Regions from separate parts of the Arthrobacter sp. FW306-2-2C-D06B genome, predicted to be linked through region 1. Evidence: predicted binding sites of a transcription regulator. Region 1 holds the regulator's gene; each other region holds the start of a gene.
The links. The regulator HrcA, encoded in region 1, represses chaperone genes, less so after heat shock. The targets are predictions, from matches to a motif close to TTNGCACTCGNNNNNNNCGAGTGCNAA.
Positions count from the first base shown of each region.

Region 1 (5,248 bases):
GAAGGAAGGCAAGAAGCGCATGAAGATGGTGGGCCGCGTGGAAGTTCCACAGGAAGCGTTCATCGCAGCCTTGACCACCGACGAATCCAAGGACAAGGCCAAGAAGTAATGCGGCTTTTCGCCCGGAATACTGCAAGACGGGCACGAAGGAAAATCCGTGCCTAGCGTTCTTCCCCTCGGGGACCCGGCACCTGCGGACGGCCTCCTGCCGCCGCAGGTGCTCGACGGCGTCGATTCACGCAAGTTTGGACTATACGTCCACATACCCTTCTGTGCCGTCCGTTGCGGATACTGCGATTTCAACACGTATACCGCCACCGAGCTTGGCGGCGGTGCCTCACAGGACGCCTACGCGTCTACTGCCATTTCGGAAGTGGAGTTCGCCGTCCGGGCCATGGAAGCCTCCGGGCTCCCGCAGCGGCCCCTGAGCACGGTGTTCTTCGGCGGCGGGACGCCGACCCTCCTGCCTGCTGAAGATCTCGCAGGCATCCTGACGGCCGCCGTCGGGCACTGGGGCTTGGAAGCCGGAGCCGAGGTCACCACTGAGGCGAATCCGGACTCTGTGACGCCCGAGTCCCTCCAGCTGCTCGCCGACGCCGGCTTTACGCGGATTTCCTTCGGCATGCAGTCGGCGGTCCCTCACGTACTCAAAGTCCTGGACCGTACACACACTCCCAGCCGGGTCCCTTTGGTGGTCCAATGGGCGCGCGACGCCGGCCTCGCCGTGAGCCTCGACCTCATCTACGGCATTCCCGGCGAGTCCATGGCTGATTGGCGGACCTCACTGGAGACTGCTCTGTCCTACGGTCCGGACCACATCAGCGCCTACGCGCTGATCGTGGAAGAAGGCACCAAACTGGCGGCACAGATCCGGCGCGGAGAAGTTCCCGGAATCGACGACGACGACCACGCCGCCAAATACGAACTCGCCGACCAGCTGATCAGTGCCGCCGGACTGGACTGGTACGAGGTCAGCAATTGGTCCCGCACACCCGAACAGGCGTGCAAACACAACCTTGCCTACTGGCGCGGAGACGATTGGTGGGGCATCGGACCCGGCGCGCATTCACACATGGGCGGCGTCCGCTGGTGGAACGTCAAACACCCCACCGCCTATGCCAACAGGCTCGGTGGCGGAGTGTCGCCCGCCGCTGGACGTGAAACGCTCGACGCCGGCACCCGGGAAGTGGAGCGCATCATGCTGGAGGCCCGGCTCGGCACCGGGCTTCAAGTCGACGCGCTCGACAAGGTGGGACGCCACGCCGTCGCAGGCCTCATTGCCGACGGCCTGGTTGAGCCTGCTGCGGCCTTCCAAGGACGACTGGTCCTCACACTCAAGGGCCGGCTACTCGCGGACGCCGTGGTCCGCCGGATCCTTCCGGACTAACGTCCGGCGGTAGGGGTTGGCGCGAGCCGGCATCCATGAAGACCGGCTACTTGATCCAGCGCAGGTTGAAGCGGTAGCGGTGCGGCTGACCGTGGTTGACGCGGATTCCGGCCGACACCGAGAAACAGGTCACCGCGACCCAGATCGCCGTGGCAAGGACGGCGAAGAGGTTTCCGACCACCGGAAGCAAGACGAGGATGTTGGCGAGTACTGCGGCGATCGTCGGAGGCAAAGTGAAGTTGAGGGCTTCCTTGGATTCCTGTGCCGTGAACGGGCCACGTTCGCGGAAGATCAGGTAGATCAGAAGCGAAGGCACGCAGCCAAGGATCCCGCCGAAGTGCGCCAGGGTTGCCCACTGCCGGTCTTCCGAGGCTGTCAAGGGCAGCGCGTTGGCAGGAACGCCGTGGTACTGGGACTGGCCCGAGGTGCCATCCCGATCGTCAGGAGCGTTGTCTGCCACAGTATCTTCCTTCGAGTATCTATCGGTGCGGTGTTGCTGTCCCAGAATACTTGCTCGGCACGCGATCAGCCGACCAACTCCTGTGCCCGGGGGCAGGCAATCCTCACGGAACGGTCAGGAAATCGATCACTTCCTCCACGCGACCCAGCAAAGAGGCCTCCAAATCGGCGTAGCTGTGGACGGCGCCCAGAAGCTTTTGCCAACCCAATCCGACGTCTTCGGCCGTCTCATGCGGCCAGCCGAACGACCTCAGAATGCCGGTCTTCCAATCCGTGCCGCGCGCGATGGTTGGCCATTGCTCGATCCCCAACACCCTGGGCCGGATGGCCTGCCAGACGTCCACGTAGGGATGTCCCACGATCAGGACGTTTCCCGCGGCGCCCGGCAGTGTCATGGCGTCGGCAGCAATCCGCGACTCCTTCGAATCCGGTACCAAGTGGTCCACGAGGATTCCGAGCCGGCGGCCCGGGCCGGGGGAGAACCCGGCAATGGCCGCCTTGAGATCGTCCACGCCGTGCAAGGGCTCGACGACGATGCCCTCCACCCGGAGATCATCTCCCCACACCTTTTCCACGAGTTCGGCGTCGTGCTTGCCTTCCACCCAGATCCGGCTCGCCTTGGCGACTTGGGCCCGCTGCCCGGCGACGCGGACGGATCCCGATGCCGTCCTGCCAGCTTGCGCCGCGCCCTTGGCGGCCGCCGCGCGTGGAGCCGGGGGTACGAGCTTTACTGCTTGTCCCTCCAGGAGGAATCCGAATCCGAGGCGGAACGATTTGGCTTTTCCCCGCCGGTCCTCAAGCACCACGATGTGCATGCCCCCGGACTTCTCCACCCTGGTCACGGCACCGACCCAACCTGACTGCACGTCCTCGAGGACCATCCCGCGTTCAACGGGCACCTCAGGAAGTTGCCGTTTTGTAGGCGAGGAGAGGTCTTGCGGGCCCCAATTGTCGTAAGACACGGTCTTCACACCTTTTTGCTAGGGGGATCGTTGACGGTCCGTGGCGTTACCCACGGCCGCGCGGGAATCATGTTCGCCGCGAGCGGTACCAATGCTAACAACGAGGTGGCTCATACTAGACTTGTTAGCACTTGGGCATGTTGAGTGCTAATTGTTGAATTGTTGATTGGAGGTGGGCAGTGAGCGAACCACGCAAGCTTGAGGTGTTACGCGCCATCGTGGAGGACTACGTTCACTCCCGCGAGCCGGTCGGCTCCAAAGCCTTGGTCGAGCGGCACCATTTGGGAGTGTCGAGCGCCACCATCCGCAATGACATGGCACTTCTGGAAGAAGAAGGCCTCATTGCAGCACCACACACGAGTGCCGGCCGCATTCCCACGGACAAGGGCTACCGCCTGTTCGTCGACCGGATCTCCGAGGTCAAGCCGCTTTCGGCTGCCGAGCGCCGGGCCATCCATTCCTTGCTTGAGGGACCCGACGACGTCGAGGACATCCTTGAGCGCACCGTCCGGCTCCTTTCCCAACTGACCAACCAGGTCGCCGTCGTCCAGTACCCGCACCTGAGCCGCGCGCGCGTCCGGCACATCGAGTTTGTCCTTTTGGCACCGCGCCAGGTCTTGGTGGTATTGATCGCCGATTCGGGCAAAGTGGAACAGGGTGTTGTGCACGCAGCGACAGACGCCACCGACGAAGAGCTCATGGCCTTGCGCGCGCGGTTCCTTGGAAGCATTGCCGGCTCCCAGCTCGACCTCATGCCGCAAGTCCTGCCCTCGGTGGTTGCCTTGTGCCCGCCGACGCTTCGCAACCTTGCAGGCGCGCTTGCCCACGGCCTGGAAAGGCTTGCCGAGCGGAGCCGCGACGAGCGCATGGTCATGGCAGGCACGGCAAACCTGGCCCGTTCCAACGTGGACTTCCCGCTGAGCATCGGTCCGGTCCTCGAAGCGCTCGAGGAGCAGGTGGTCATGTTGCGGCTGTTGTCGGATATGGCGGAGGACCCCCGCGGAGTCACGGTGAGCATCGGCCGAGAAAACCCCTACGACGGCCTCTCCGAGGCTTCGGTGGTTGCCACGGGCTACGGTCCTGGCAGCAGTGCCAAGATCGGCATTCTTGGACCCACCCGCATGGATTATCCCAACACCATGGCGGCCGTCCGTGCCGTCGCACGCTACCTTTCCCGCATTCTGGGCGGCTGACAGCCTCGGCTGGAAGGCGCCTCGCAAGAAACGCAGTGGAACCGTAAACAAGGAAGAGATACCGACTTTGAGCAGTCACTATGACGTTCTGGGCGTCTCGCCGGAAGCAACCGGCGAGGAGATCAAAAAGGCCTACCGCAAACTCGCACGTAAGCTGCACCCCGATGTGAACCCCGGGGCCGGAGCAGCCGAGGAATTCAAGGCGGTGACCCACGCTTACGAGGTCCTCTCCGACCCACAGAAGCGCCGCGTCTACGACGCCACTGGCAACGAGAACGGGACCGACAACGGTTTCGGTGGAGGATACGCGGGCCAGGGATTCGCCTTCCAGGACATCTTCGATACCTTCTTCGGCGGAGGAGGTGGCGGCATGCAGGGCCCCGCATCACGTATGCGCCGCGGGCAGGACGCCCTGATCAGCGTTCGCATCGACTTGCGTGAGGCCGTGTTCGGTGTCAACAAGAAGCTTGAGGTGGACACCGCCGTCATCTGTCCCACGTGCGAAGGCTCATGCTGCCGTCCGGGGACCCACCCGGAGCGCTGCGACATCTGTGGCGGCTCGGGCCAGGTCCAGCGGGCTGTGCGCTCGATCCTCGGCCAGGTCATGACTGCCGCACCGTGTGGATCGTGCGAAGGTTTCGGCTCGATCATCAAGGATCCTTGCAATGAGTGCAACGGCCAGGGCCGCATCCGCAGCCGCCGTTCACTGACCGTCAAGGTGCCTGGCGGCGTCGCTACCGGGACCCGCATCCAGCTGTCGTCGCAAGGCGAAGCAGGTCCCGCGGGCGGCCCTCCCGGCGACCTCTACGTGGAGATCCGGGTCAACAGTGACTCCACCTACATCCGCGAAGGCGACGACCTTCACGCCACGCTGAGCGTTCCCATGACTGCCGCGGCACTGGGTACTGAGCTGCAGCTTGAGACTTTCGACGGTCCCCAGGAAATTGACGTCAAGTCCGGCACGCAGTCCGGCGAAGTCATCACCCTGCGCGGCCTCGGCGTCACCCATCTTCGCGGCTACGGCAGGGGAGACCTCAAGGTGCACCTGCACGTAGAGACGCCCGGCAAGCTCGACGCCGCCCAGGAAGACCTGCTTCGCCAACTGGCCAAATTGCGCGGAGAGCAGTTCACCGAAGGCAAGCTCGTGGCCAGTGGCGGTATGTTCGCGAAGCTGCGGGACAAGCTCGGTAACCTGTAGCGGTGAGCAACCCCGTATTCTTCGCAGCAGCCGGAACGCTTGACGGGCT
Region 1 covers NZ_CP084560.1:2,460,455-2,465,702, forward strand. The annotation lists gene lepA (translation elongation factor 4) at 1-109, shown strand, start outside; gene hemW (radical SAM family heme chaperone HemW) at 158-1,387, shown strand; gene LFT47_RS11520 (DUF4870 domain-containing protein) at 1,434-1,847, opposite strand; gene LFT47_RS11525 (DUF3097 family protein) at 1,951-2,808, opposite strand; gene hrcA (heat-inducible transcriptional repressor HrcA) at 2,988-4,001, shown strand; gene dnaJ (molecular chaperone DnaJ) at 4,069-5,199, shown strand; gene LFT47_RS11540 (16S rRNA (uracil(1498)-N(3))-methyltransferase) at 5,202-5,248, shown strand, end outside.

Region 2 (5,248 bases), 1.6 Mb from region 1:
AATCCACCTTCCCGCCGGGATCCAGTTGTTTTCAAGGGTCCGGTTGCTTTGCGGGGTTCGCTTGCTTCTGCCCCGTTACTTCTCCGGCGTCGACTGGTGGAAGCGCAACCGCCAGCGGCCGTCGTCGAGCAACCAGATCGAGCTCCGCAATGCCGAGCCGGTTCGCCCATAACTTCTGTAATGGAGCAGCATGGCGTTGCCGGAGATGCGCTCTGCGGAAATTATCTCAACCTCCGCGGTTTCGCCTGGATCGCCCTCCAACGCCATCATGAGCTCGTCGCGGGACCACACACGTCCGGAGCTGCCGATCTCGGTGAAGTCCGGGTGGAGCAGGATCCCCGTACGCCCAAGGTCTCCCCTGACGTCGGGCCTCAGGAGCTCCTTCTCAAGAAGAATGACCGTTTCCGCGTCGGAGCGCCCCGCAGCCTGGCCAAGGACCACATCTTCGTCGTCACCGGCGAATAAAGTGGGCTCGATGAACGCCCCCTCTTCCGCGAACGCCGCCGGTGAGTTAGGCAAGGAGCGCCCGCTCAACAGATCCTGCCCCCCGAACAATGTGAGGTCCTCATCCGGGGCGTCGTCGTGGTCGTCGTCGAAAAGCGAGGGCGCCTCCACGGGAGCGGTTCTGACTGACGGCGTGCGGGCTGCTGGCGCGTGAGCAAAGGACCGCGCAGCCTCGGCAGCGCCCGGATAGCCCGGACCGCTAGGAGCAGCTATTCCTTGCTGGAACGCCGTGGCGACCGCACGGGCGCGATCGTCGGCGGCCTCGTTGAGGTCGTGGCCGGCGTGGCCCTTGACCCACTCGAACGTGTACTTGCGGCCGACAATGGCTTGGTCGATGTCCTTGAGGAGATCGACGTTCAAGACGGGCTTTCCGTCAGCTTTGCGCCAGCCCTTGCGCTTCCATCCCGGCATCCACTTGGTGATGCAGTTGATGACGTATTGGCTGTCGCAGAGAATCTTCAGCTCTTCATCGGGCACGTGTGCCGTGGACCGGAAGAGGTCAAGCACCGCCATGAGCTCGCCCTGGTTGTTGGTTCCGTGCGGCCAACCGCCGGCCCTCCAGCAAGAGTCGTTCACGTACCAGGCCCAGCCGGCAGGCCCGGGATTGCCGAGGGCAGAACCATCGGCGGCAGCAATAATCGTCATGGTTTCCATCCTGCCAGACCGCCCCGACACTCCCGGACCCATAAAGGTGAGCGAGCGCCCGGCCAAAACCCCACATAGGTGAGCGAGCGCCCGGCCAAAACCCCACATAGGTGAGCGAGCGCCCGGCCAAAACCCCACATAGGTGAGCGAGCGTCGGGCCAAAACCCGACATAGGTGAGCGAGCGTCGTTAAACGGCGACGACGGCCCCCACCTGAAGCGGGGACCGTCGTCGAGCGTGTGGCTAGTGAGCCGGCGTGGGGGCTTAGAAGCCGCCCATGCCGCCCATGTCGTCGCCGCCACCCATAGACGGAGCGTTCTTCTCCGGCTTGTCGGCAACAACGGCCTCGGTGGTCAGGAACAGACCAGCGATGGAGGCAGCGTTCTGGAGAGCCGAGCGGGTGACCTTTACGGGGTCGTTGACGCCGGCGGCCAGCAGGTCCTCGTAAACGCCGGTTGCCGCGTTCAGGCCGTGGCCCGACGGCAGGCCGCGGACCTTGTCGATGACAACGCCCGGCTCGAGGCCAGCGTTGTAAGCGATCTGCTTGAGCGGAGCGTCGATGGCAACGCGGACGATGTTGGCGCCCGTTGCTTCGTCGCCTTCGAGCTGCAGGTTGGCGAATGCCTTGGCACCGGCCTGGATGAGGGCAACGCCACCACCGGCGACGATGCCTTCTTCGACGGCAGCCTTCGCGTTGCGGACTGCGTCCTCAATGCGGTGCTTGCGCTCCTTGAGCTCTACCTCGGTTGCGGCACCGGCCTTGATGACTGCAACGCCGCCGGCCAGCTTGGCCAGGCGCTCCTGCAGCTTCTCGCGGTCGTAGTCGGAATCGGAGTTCTCGATCTCGGCACGGATCTGCGCCACGCGGCCGGCGATGGCGTCGGCGTCGCCGGCACCTTCGACGATGGTGGTCTCGTCCTTGGTGACAACAACCTTGCGGGCGTTGCCGAGCAGTTCGAGGGTTGCGTTCTCGAGGCTGAGGCCGACCTCGGAGGAGATGACCTGGCCACCGGTGAGGATGGCGATGTCGGCGAGCTGTGCCTTGCGGCGGTCACCGAAGCCCGGAGCCTTGACGGCAACGGACTTGAAGGTGCCACGGATCTTGTTGACGATCAGGGTGGCCAGGGCCTCGCCCTCGATGTCTTCGGCGATGATCAGCAGCGGCTTGTTCGACTGCATGACCTTCTCCAGGACCGCAACGAGTTCCTTCACGTTGGAGATCTTGGAGTTGACGATCAGGATGTACGGGTCCTCGAGGACCGTTTCCTGGCGCTCTGCGTCGGTGACGAAGTAAGCGGAGATGTAACCCTTGTCGAAGCGCATGCCTTCGGTGAGCTCAAGCTCCAGGCCGAAGGTGTTGGACTCCTCGACCGTGATGACGCCTTCCTTGCCGACCTTGTCCAGGGCTTCAGCAATGAGGTTACCGATTTCGGTGTCGCCGGCAGAGATGGAAGCCGTGGCTGCGATCTCTTCCTTGGTCTCGATCTCCTTGGCGGAGGCGAGCAGCTCGCGGATGACGGCTTCAACAGCCTTCTCGATGCCGCGCTTGAGGGACAGCGGATCGGCGCCGGCAGCTACGTTGCGCAGGCCTTCCTTGACGAGGGCCTGGGCCAGGACAGTAGCGGTGGTGGTGCCGTCGCCAGCGACGTCGTCCGTCTTCTTGGCAACTTCCTTGACCAGCTCGGCGCCGATCTTCTCGTAAGGATCGTCCAGCTCGATCTCCTTGGCGATGGAAACACCATCGTTGGTGATCGTGGGGGCGCCCCACTTCTTTTCGAGGACGACGTTGCGTCCACGCGGGCCGAGGGTGACCTTGACGGCGTCGGCGAGGATGTTCAGACCCCGCTCGAGACCGCGGCGTGCCTCTTCATCAAATGCAATGATCTTGGCCATAACGGCGGTAGTCCTTTCGGGACAGTCGTTAAGAAGGTGCCTTCACTGCGGTGCCCGCGACGGACGATCCTTTACATTCGGCCTCTGTACGCCGCGTGCTCCGGACCTCACCCCAGGAAGGCTTTCTTTGTTCTCCCAGGCACCGCCACCGTTTCCAAACGGCCGGAGCCGCGAAGAATTAGCAGTCAGCGCTTGAGAGTGCTAATCAATAATTAGCACTCACCCGAGGAGAGTGCAAGCAGCAAGAGCTGGAAACTACTCGCCACGCCAAGGGAATTCGCTACGGGCACAAGCCGTCACGGAGTCCGTGAGGCCGTCTCCTTGCCGCTGACTCGCGCAGTGTTGTCTGCCCCGTAGGTGAAGACCATGTAATTGGACGAGGTAACGTCGCCGTTGGCGTCGAACCCGATGGTGCCGGACTCGCCGTCGTAATCCGGGAGCTTGCCCCCCTTCAGCACCTCGACGCAGTCCTTGTACGACGCACAGGACGCCCGTTCTTTCGTTGCCGCTTCGCCCGACGTCGGACGTGTCCCGCCGGACACGGTGGTGAGCCAGGCCGCGATCGAACCGCCGGCGTCGTCGCCCGCCGCCGCGGCCGCGAGCGCCGCGAGGGTGACGGCGTCGTACGTTTCGGCCGCGTACGTCGTGTCCTTGAGCTTGGGGTCGATGCCCGTCAGATCGGCTTGGAACGCCGCACTCGGGAAGACACCCGGAAGTATCCCCCGCGCGCCATTGAGGCCACCGGCACCGAGCGCGGTTCCGTATTGGCGGATGGCACCGTCGCTCAAAATCAGGCTCTTGCCGCTCAACCCGGCATTCAAGAGCTCGGCCAGGGCGCCTTGGGCACCATCACGGGCAACCACGACGACGGCGTCCGGAGTGCCGGACTTGATGCCCGCCGCGGCGGGAGCTGCTTTGCCGGCCGTGAATTCCGTGTTGGACACTGCCTCCATTCCAAGGCTGCGGGCAGCGTCCATGACCGCTCCGGAAACACGAGTGCCGTAGTCCCCGGCTTCATGGAGGACGGAAATCCTCTTGGCGCCGCCGTCATGGGCAAGCTTCGCCAAGACGCTCCCCTGTGCGGCATCGGCGGCCGAGGTGCGGAAGTAGAAGCCGCCGTTCCTGTAGCTGCTGAGTCCTGACGCCGTGTTGGCAGGCGAGATCAGCGGAATCCGGCCAGGAGACAGCACATCAATGGCGGCGGGCGCATGGCTGGAATCCGTCGGCCCCACAACGACGTCGGCGTGGGCTGAGAGCAACGCTTTGGCTTGCGTGGCTGTATCGGCCGTAAAGGCCGCCGCGCTGGCCCCGTGGCTGGCGCTGATGCCTTCGCCGGCCGCGGATTCCGGGAGCAACTCGACCGGGCGGTTCTTGTAGCCACCTGCATCATTGATTTGCTTGACGGCCAACCTGGCGGCTGCCAACTCGGACTCGTTGAGGAATGCGGAACTGCCGGTATTGTCCAGAATCACGCCGATGCGCAGGATGCCGTCGCCGCTCGGGGTAACCGAGCTGAGCCTGGCGTTAGCCACGGGGGCGGAACATCCGGCCAGTCCAAGGGCCAGGGCTGCAAAGCCTGCAAGAAGAGGAATTGCCCGGGACCGGCGCCCTCGGAGGGGCTGGGTTCCAAAAGGCCGGAACAGCCCTGTTGCCGCAACACCCACTAGATAAGCCGCACGCTTTCTGCCTGCGGGCCTTTCTGGCCCTCGCCCAGTTCGAAGTCGACCCGTTGTCCTTCTTCGAGCGCACGGAACCCATCCATCTGGATGGCGGACCAATGCACAAAGATGTCGTCACCGGACTCATCGACAGTGATGAATCCGTAGCCCTTTTCGGCATTGAACCATTTGACGGTTCCCAAAGCCATGATCCCCACACTTTCAACTAGCAGTGGCCGGCTTCCGGGATCTCCGGGCCAGCTCACAACTACTGTAACCACAGTCACGTTGCCGCAGCGCAACCTCGGGTGGTGGGTGGCCGCAATGTTATTGAGGCGTAACCGAGTTGCTACTTGTAACCGGGGCCGAGAATGACAACCACGGGCTGCTGGAATTCGGTGCTGTCCACAAGGTTGGAAATGCCCAGCAATTTACCGAGCGCTTCGGCATTGCCCTTCTGGGCTGCGCCCTTGTAGAAAACCGACGACGTCTGCTGGGGCATGCCACCCCAGTTTGCGACGGTGGACAACGGCCAGCCTCCACCTTGAA
Region 2 covers NZ_CP084560.1:894,305-899,552, reverse strand. The annotation lists gene LFT47_RS04415 (ribonuclease HI family protein) at 76-1,149, opposite strand; gene groL (chaperonin GroEL) at 1,413-3,041, opposite strand; gene LFT47_RS04405 (ABC transporter substrate-binding protein) at 3,338-4,573, opposite strand; gene LFT47_RS04400 (cold-shock protein) at 4,705-4,908, opposite strand; gene LFT47_RS04395 (LytR C-terminal domain-containing protein) at 5,049-5,248, opposite strand, start outside.
Region 2: groL (chaperonin GroEL) is a predicted target of HrcA. The motif match lies at 3,254-3,280, and genes of this name have one in related genera.

Region 3 (5,248 bases), 280 kb from region 1:
TCTACCAGGTCCATCGGCCCAGCCCGGACACCGACGTCGAGGAGACCCTCGGCGCCCTCACCGACCTCGTCCGCCAAGGCAAAGTCCGGTACATCGGCTCCTCCTCATACTCCGGATCCCAGATCGTGGAAGCCCAGTGGGCATCGAGGGAACGGAACCTGGAGCGGTTCGTGACCGAGCAGCCGCCCTATTCGATCCTGGTCCGCGGCATCGAAGAAGACATCCTTCCAACAGCGCAACGCCACGGCATGGGCACCCTGACCTACAGTCCGCTCAGCGGCGGTTGGCTTTCAGGACGCTGGCGCAAAAATTCCGATTCCACCCCCACATCATCCGCGCGTCCGAACGCGCGCTTCGACATGAGCAGTCCGGCCAACCAGCGAAAACTCGACATCGTCGAAGAACTCGCCCAGCTCGCTGAACAATCCGGTATGACGCTCATCGAGCTGGCCATCGCGTTCGTGATCAACCACCCAGGCGTCACGGCCGCGATCGTCGGACCGCGCACCATGGAACAGCTCGAGTCCTACCTGCCTGCCGCTGACATGACACTGAGCACCGATGTGCTGGACCGCATCGACCAACTCGTCGCACCCGGCGTGACCGTCAATCCTGACGACAATAGCTATGGAGCCCACGAACTGACACCACTGGCACTACGACGGTGATGTGCATGACCCTGCACGATCGTAGAAACGGCTGCTTCAGAGGCCGCCGAGAAGGGGCCGAACCGCCCCTCGACGGCCCACCGGGTTTCTTCTTCTATCAAGTCGGCGTTGATCCGTGCGCCGGTCATCACGCCCTCGGCCGCCGCGGTGATTACTTGGGCCATCAAATTTGAGACATTGCCCGCCGCATACACGCCCTGGACGGCAGTCGCACCCGTAGCATCGGTCTCGATAAGCCGCCCCACCCCCATGGGGTGCACCTGGGTACTTAGCCCGAGTGATTCCAGCAGCGCGGACCTGGCCTCCATCCGTGTACCGACAGCCAGGGCCTGCATGTCGAACGAGGAGCCCTGGCGGAGCGTGAGCCCCGTGAGGACCCCGTTGATTGAGTCCACCGAGGCCACTGCGCCGTCGACGACTGTTACGGACCGGGCGCTGAGCTTGTCCCACTCTTCCTCGGTGGGTTCCACGGTGTCATTGCGGAAGAGGGTGATATCCGGGGACCACTGTCTGAACAACAGTGCCTGATGGACGGACATCGGACCGGTGCCCAGCACTCCAATCCTTTTCCCGCGGATTTCCCAGCCGTGGCAGTAGGGGCAGTGCACAACACCCCTTCCCCATTGCTCCTGCAGGCCGTCGATGGGAGGCAGCCCGTCAGTCAAACCAGTGGTCACCAGCAGGCGCCGTCCGGAGAACCGGCGCGCGTCTCCAGGATCACCTCGAATCCATCGGTGGTCCGCCGTGCCGAAACGGATTCGCCGTCAATGATCTTTGCTCCGTAGGAGAGGACTTCGCTACGTCCGATGGAGAGGAGTTCCCCGGGGCTCACACCGTCCCTCGAAAGATAACCGTGCACCCCCGTCGCGGGTGCGTTTCGTGGTGCTCCGGAATCTATGACCAGCACCGAGCGCAGTGCGCGGCTCAGCGTCGTGGCCGCGCTGAGCCCCGCAGCGCCGCCCCCGATAATCACAACGTCATACCGTGTGTTGTCCATAATGATTTGCCCTTCGTCGTGTCCTGAAAGTCCGCCGTCAGTGTCCTTGGGTGGTACCACCAGCTTTCATCCCGTCCGCAGAACTGGCAAATTAGTTTGCTGTTATGGCAAACTGGGGGCATGGCAAATGCGCTTGATGATGTTCTCGGGGCTGTCGGGCCCCGACTTCGGGCACTCCGCACGGAGCGGGATCTCACCCTCGGAGAGGTGTCCTCTGCATCCGGAGTGTCGGTGAGTACCCTGTCCCGCCTGGAATCCGGCCAACGCAGGCCAAACCTCGAAATTCTGCTGCCCCTAGCGAGGTTGTACGGTGTTCCTCTTGATGATCTGGTGGGCGCCCCGCCCACCGGGGATCCGAGAATTCACCTGCGTCCGATCACCCATGGCGGCATGACGGCTGTTCCCCTCACGCGCCGGCCGGGTGGTTTGCAGGCCTTCAAGATGGTGCTCGCCGGTGATGCCCGCGGTGCCGAGCCCGATCCGCGCGTTCACGAAGGCTACGAATGGCTCTACATCCTCAACGGACGGCTGCGACTGGTGCTGGGCGACAATGACTTTGAACTCCGTGCGGGCGAAGCCGCGGAATTCGACACCCGCACACCGCACTGGTTCGCCAGCGCCGACGGGAAACCCGTCGAATTCATCAGTTTGTTCGGACAGCAGGGCGAACGGATGCACGTACGCGCCCGGCCCAAGCCCGCATAGCGGCTGAGGCGCGGTCCGCCGGGCCTCTCTCTTTCCGACATGGGGAGTGAGTCAAAGTCCGCCATGCTCGGAGCCACACCCGCCGGATGCACCCTTTCCAGGGGAAGAGTCATCCTCTCCTGACCGGATGCCGCGCGGTGTCCCGCGGGGAGTTCGCGGACCTGAGTTCGCCTTCGAGACGCCGGTTGTCGGCCTCGAGGACCAGGACCATCCGGATGCCCGCGAGGTTCAATCCCAAGTCCAGAAGCTCTCCGATCCGGCGCAATGTCACCAGATCGTCCTCGCTGTACTGACGGGTGCCGCCCAGGGTCCTGCCCGGTTCCAGCAAGCCCTTGCGTTCATACAGGCGCAGGTTCTGCTGTCCCGTCCCCACCAGCTCGGCCGCAACGGAAATCGCGTATACACCCCTCCCCCGGTCCTCGGCCTGGCCCATCGGGTCCCTCCAAATCCAGCCAAAATCAGGCTTGCCCTTACCTAGTCTCAGTGCTATAAGAAATATATACCAGCCACCATAGATCGGCTGGGTTGACAACAAAAAAGCTGCGATCTGCAAGGAGTGACACACCATGCTGATGCGAACCGATCCGTTCCGTGAATTCGATCGGCTGGCCGAACAAGTGCTCGGCACCACGGCGAGGCCGGCGGCCATGCCGATGGACGCCTGGCGGGAAGGCGAGGACTTCGTGGTCGCCTTCGACCTCCCCGGAGTCACCGTCGACTCGGTGGACATCGACGTCGAACGCAACGTGCTGACCGTCAAGGCCGAGCGCCCGGACCCCGTCGGCGAGGGCACGGAAATGATTGCTTCCGAACGCCCCCGCGGCGTCTTCAGCCGCCAGCTCATCCTCGGGGATGCGCTGGACACGAACGGGGTCAAGGCAAGCTACGACGCCGGAGTCCTCACCCTGCGGATTCCGGTGGCGGAAAAAGCAAAGCCGCGGCGCATCGAAATCGAAACCACCGGAAAACAGCGCCAGGAAATCAGCGCCTGACCATCGGCGCAGCCTCCCGGACCGGGAGCACCTCAGCGGCCCGTCGTGCAGAGAGGGCGGTCGAGTTCACAGACCACGCCACAGCGCAGCCAGCGCAGAATGACGAGGCCCCGAGGATGACTCCCGCAACGATGGTCCCCGGTTGAACGGACCGGGGACCATCCCCGTCCCCCACCCACCAGAACACGGCACGGCCACGATGAAGAGCAACGGCCCCGATCCTTACGACATCCTGCACATCGCCACGACCGCCACCGCGCGTGAGGTGGCCCACGCCTACCGCACGCGCATCCGCGGCCGGCACCCCGACACCCGGCCTACCCGCGAACACCACGCCGACCCCGGCACGGCGGCGCCGGAGCTGCAGGAAGAGCTCCAGGAGCTCCGCGACATCATGGCCGCGTACGCCATCCTCGGCAACCCGGAAAAGCGGGCGGCCTACGACCGGGAGCATCCGCATCCGGCCGCACGCCCCAAGCCCCCGCGGCCGGAGGGCTCCCCCTCCAGGACAGCGGCGCAGCTGCTTCCCGCCGCCTCGCTCCTGATCGGACCGGTCATCTGGGAGTCGCCCGACGGACGATCCCCTCGAATGCCGGACCGGCAAGGTTCATATCCTCCAACCGGCTACACGCTGATCCGCTGGATCTAGCGCTGAGAGCTGAAAACCACGCAATCGCAAGGAGCCTCCATGAGCGCCTGGCGCCCGTACGACAACCAATTGATGCCGGCGTTCTACGAACGCTTCGAAAAACGATGGGGCAAAGGAACAGCGCCCTTCCTGGACCCCGAAACCCACGAACAACCCATGCCCCGGGCCCAATGGATCAACGCGGACACCGGCGCCGCCGTGGCGGTCGTGCCCATCTGGACCGAGGACCCCCAGCACCGCTCGTTCGGGGTCTTCTACCTGCCCCCGGCCGGTGACATCTGGGTCCTGAGGCCCGGCTACACGAACTACCTCGAAACCGACATCAGGAATGCTGAGCAAGCCACCCTGCGCAACGACGCATTCCGAAAAGCCGTCGCTCACGCAAAAGAGTTCATCTACGGAACCCAGCCCTGAATACCGTGCTGGACAACACCCGGACTGCAAGGTCAATCACGCGGACTGTTCAACGCGATGCGTCCCGCGGCCGGGCTGGCCGCGGGACATACGCCGGGGGTTTGTGGGTGGTTCCTCAAGCGGTGCGTACTTGCCCGGTGGTGATGGGCGACGGCCTGAAGCCCTTGACCGCCATCCACACGCCCAGGGACAACTCCCAAACGAAGATCGGCAAGGTTGCGAGTCCCGACCACACCGAGATCCCCTGGTTGACACCGAACATCGTTGCGATCGTCGACGCAAGCAGCAACGGGCCGCCGATCAGTCCAAGCAGGGGAATGACGCGCGGCACGAGCCCCGAACGGTACATCAGGTATCCGAGCAGCAGCCCGCTCACCCCCGGAACCAGGCTCGGCCCGAGAATGAACGTCCAGTCGCGGACCGCCACGAGCGCCTGGCCCACGGGAACCAAGGCCGGGTCCGCTCCGCCCTTCTGTCGCAAAGTGACCACAGCCAGGAGACTGACGACGCCGATCACGATGACCGCGGCTTCAAACATCCGGGCGGTGACGAAGCCGAGCGCGATGCCCTCGTTCTGCCGTTTGACGACAGGAAACAGCGCGACGGCGGTGCCCACGGCGGAAACCGCGTTGACGAGATCGAGGAGGCAGCCGAAGATGACGGTTGAGTCGGCGCCGGGGCCCGTGATGTAGCGCGGATCGTTCAGGACGGGCGAAATCAGGAACAGCGCCGGGATCGAACTGACGAAGGTGACCAGGTACAGGATGCCTGCGACCATCGCGGTCTTCCGCAGCGGGTCCATCCGGACACGATCGGTTGCCAG
Region 3 covers NZ_CP084560.1:2,184,780-2,190,027, reverse strand. The annotation lists gene LFT47_RS10180 (aldo/keto reductase) at 1-668, shown strand, start outside; gene LFT47_RS10175 (NAD(P)/FAD-dependent oxidoreductase) at 626-1,345, opposite strand; gene LFT47_RS21435 (FAD-binding protein) at 1,342-1,665, opposite strand; gene LFT47_RS10170 (helix-turn-helix domain-containing protein) at 1,786-2,370, shown strand; gene LFT47_RS10165 (MerR family transcriptional regulator) at 2,480-2,803, opposite strand; gene LFT47_RS10160 (Hsp20/alpha crystallin family protein) at 2,937-3,362, shown strand; gene LFT47_RS10155 (J domain-containing protein) at 3,562-4,011, shown strand; gene LFT47_RS10150 (hypothetical protein) at 4,051-4,425, shown strand; gene LFT47_RS10145 (DUF4386 domain-containing protein) at 4,541-5,248, opposite strand, start outside.
Region 3: LFT47_RS10160 (Hsp20/alpha crystallin family protein) is a predicted target of HrcA. The motif match lies at 2,834-2,860, and genes of this name have one in related genera.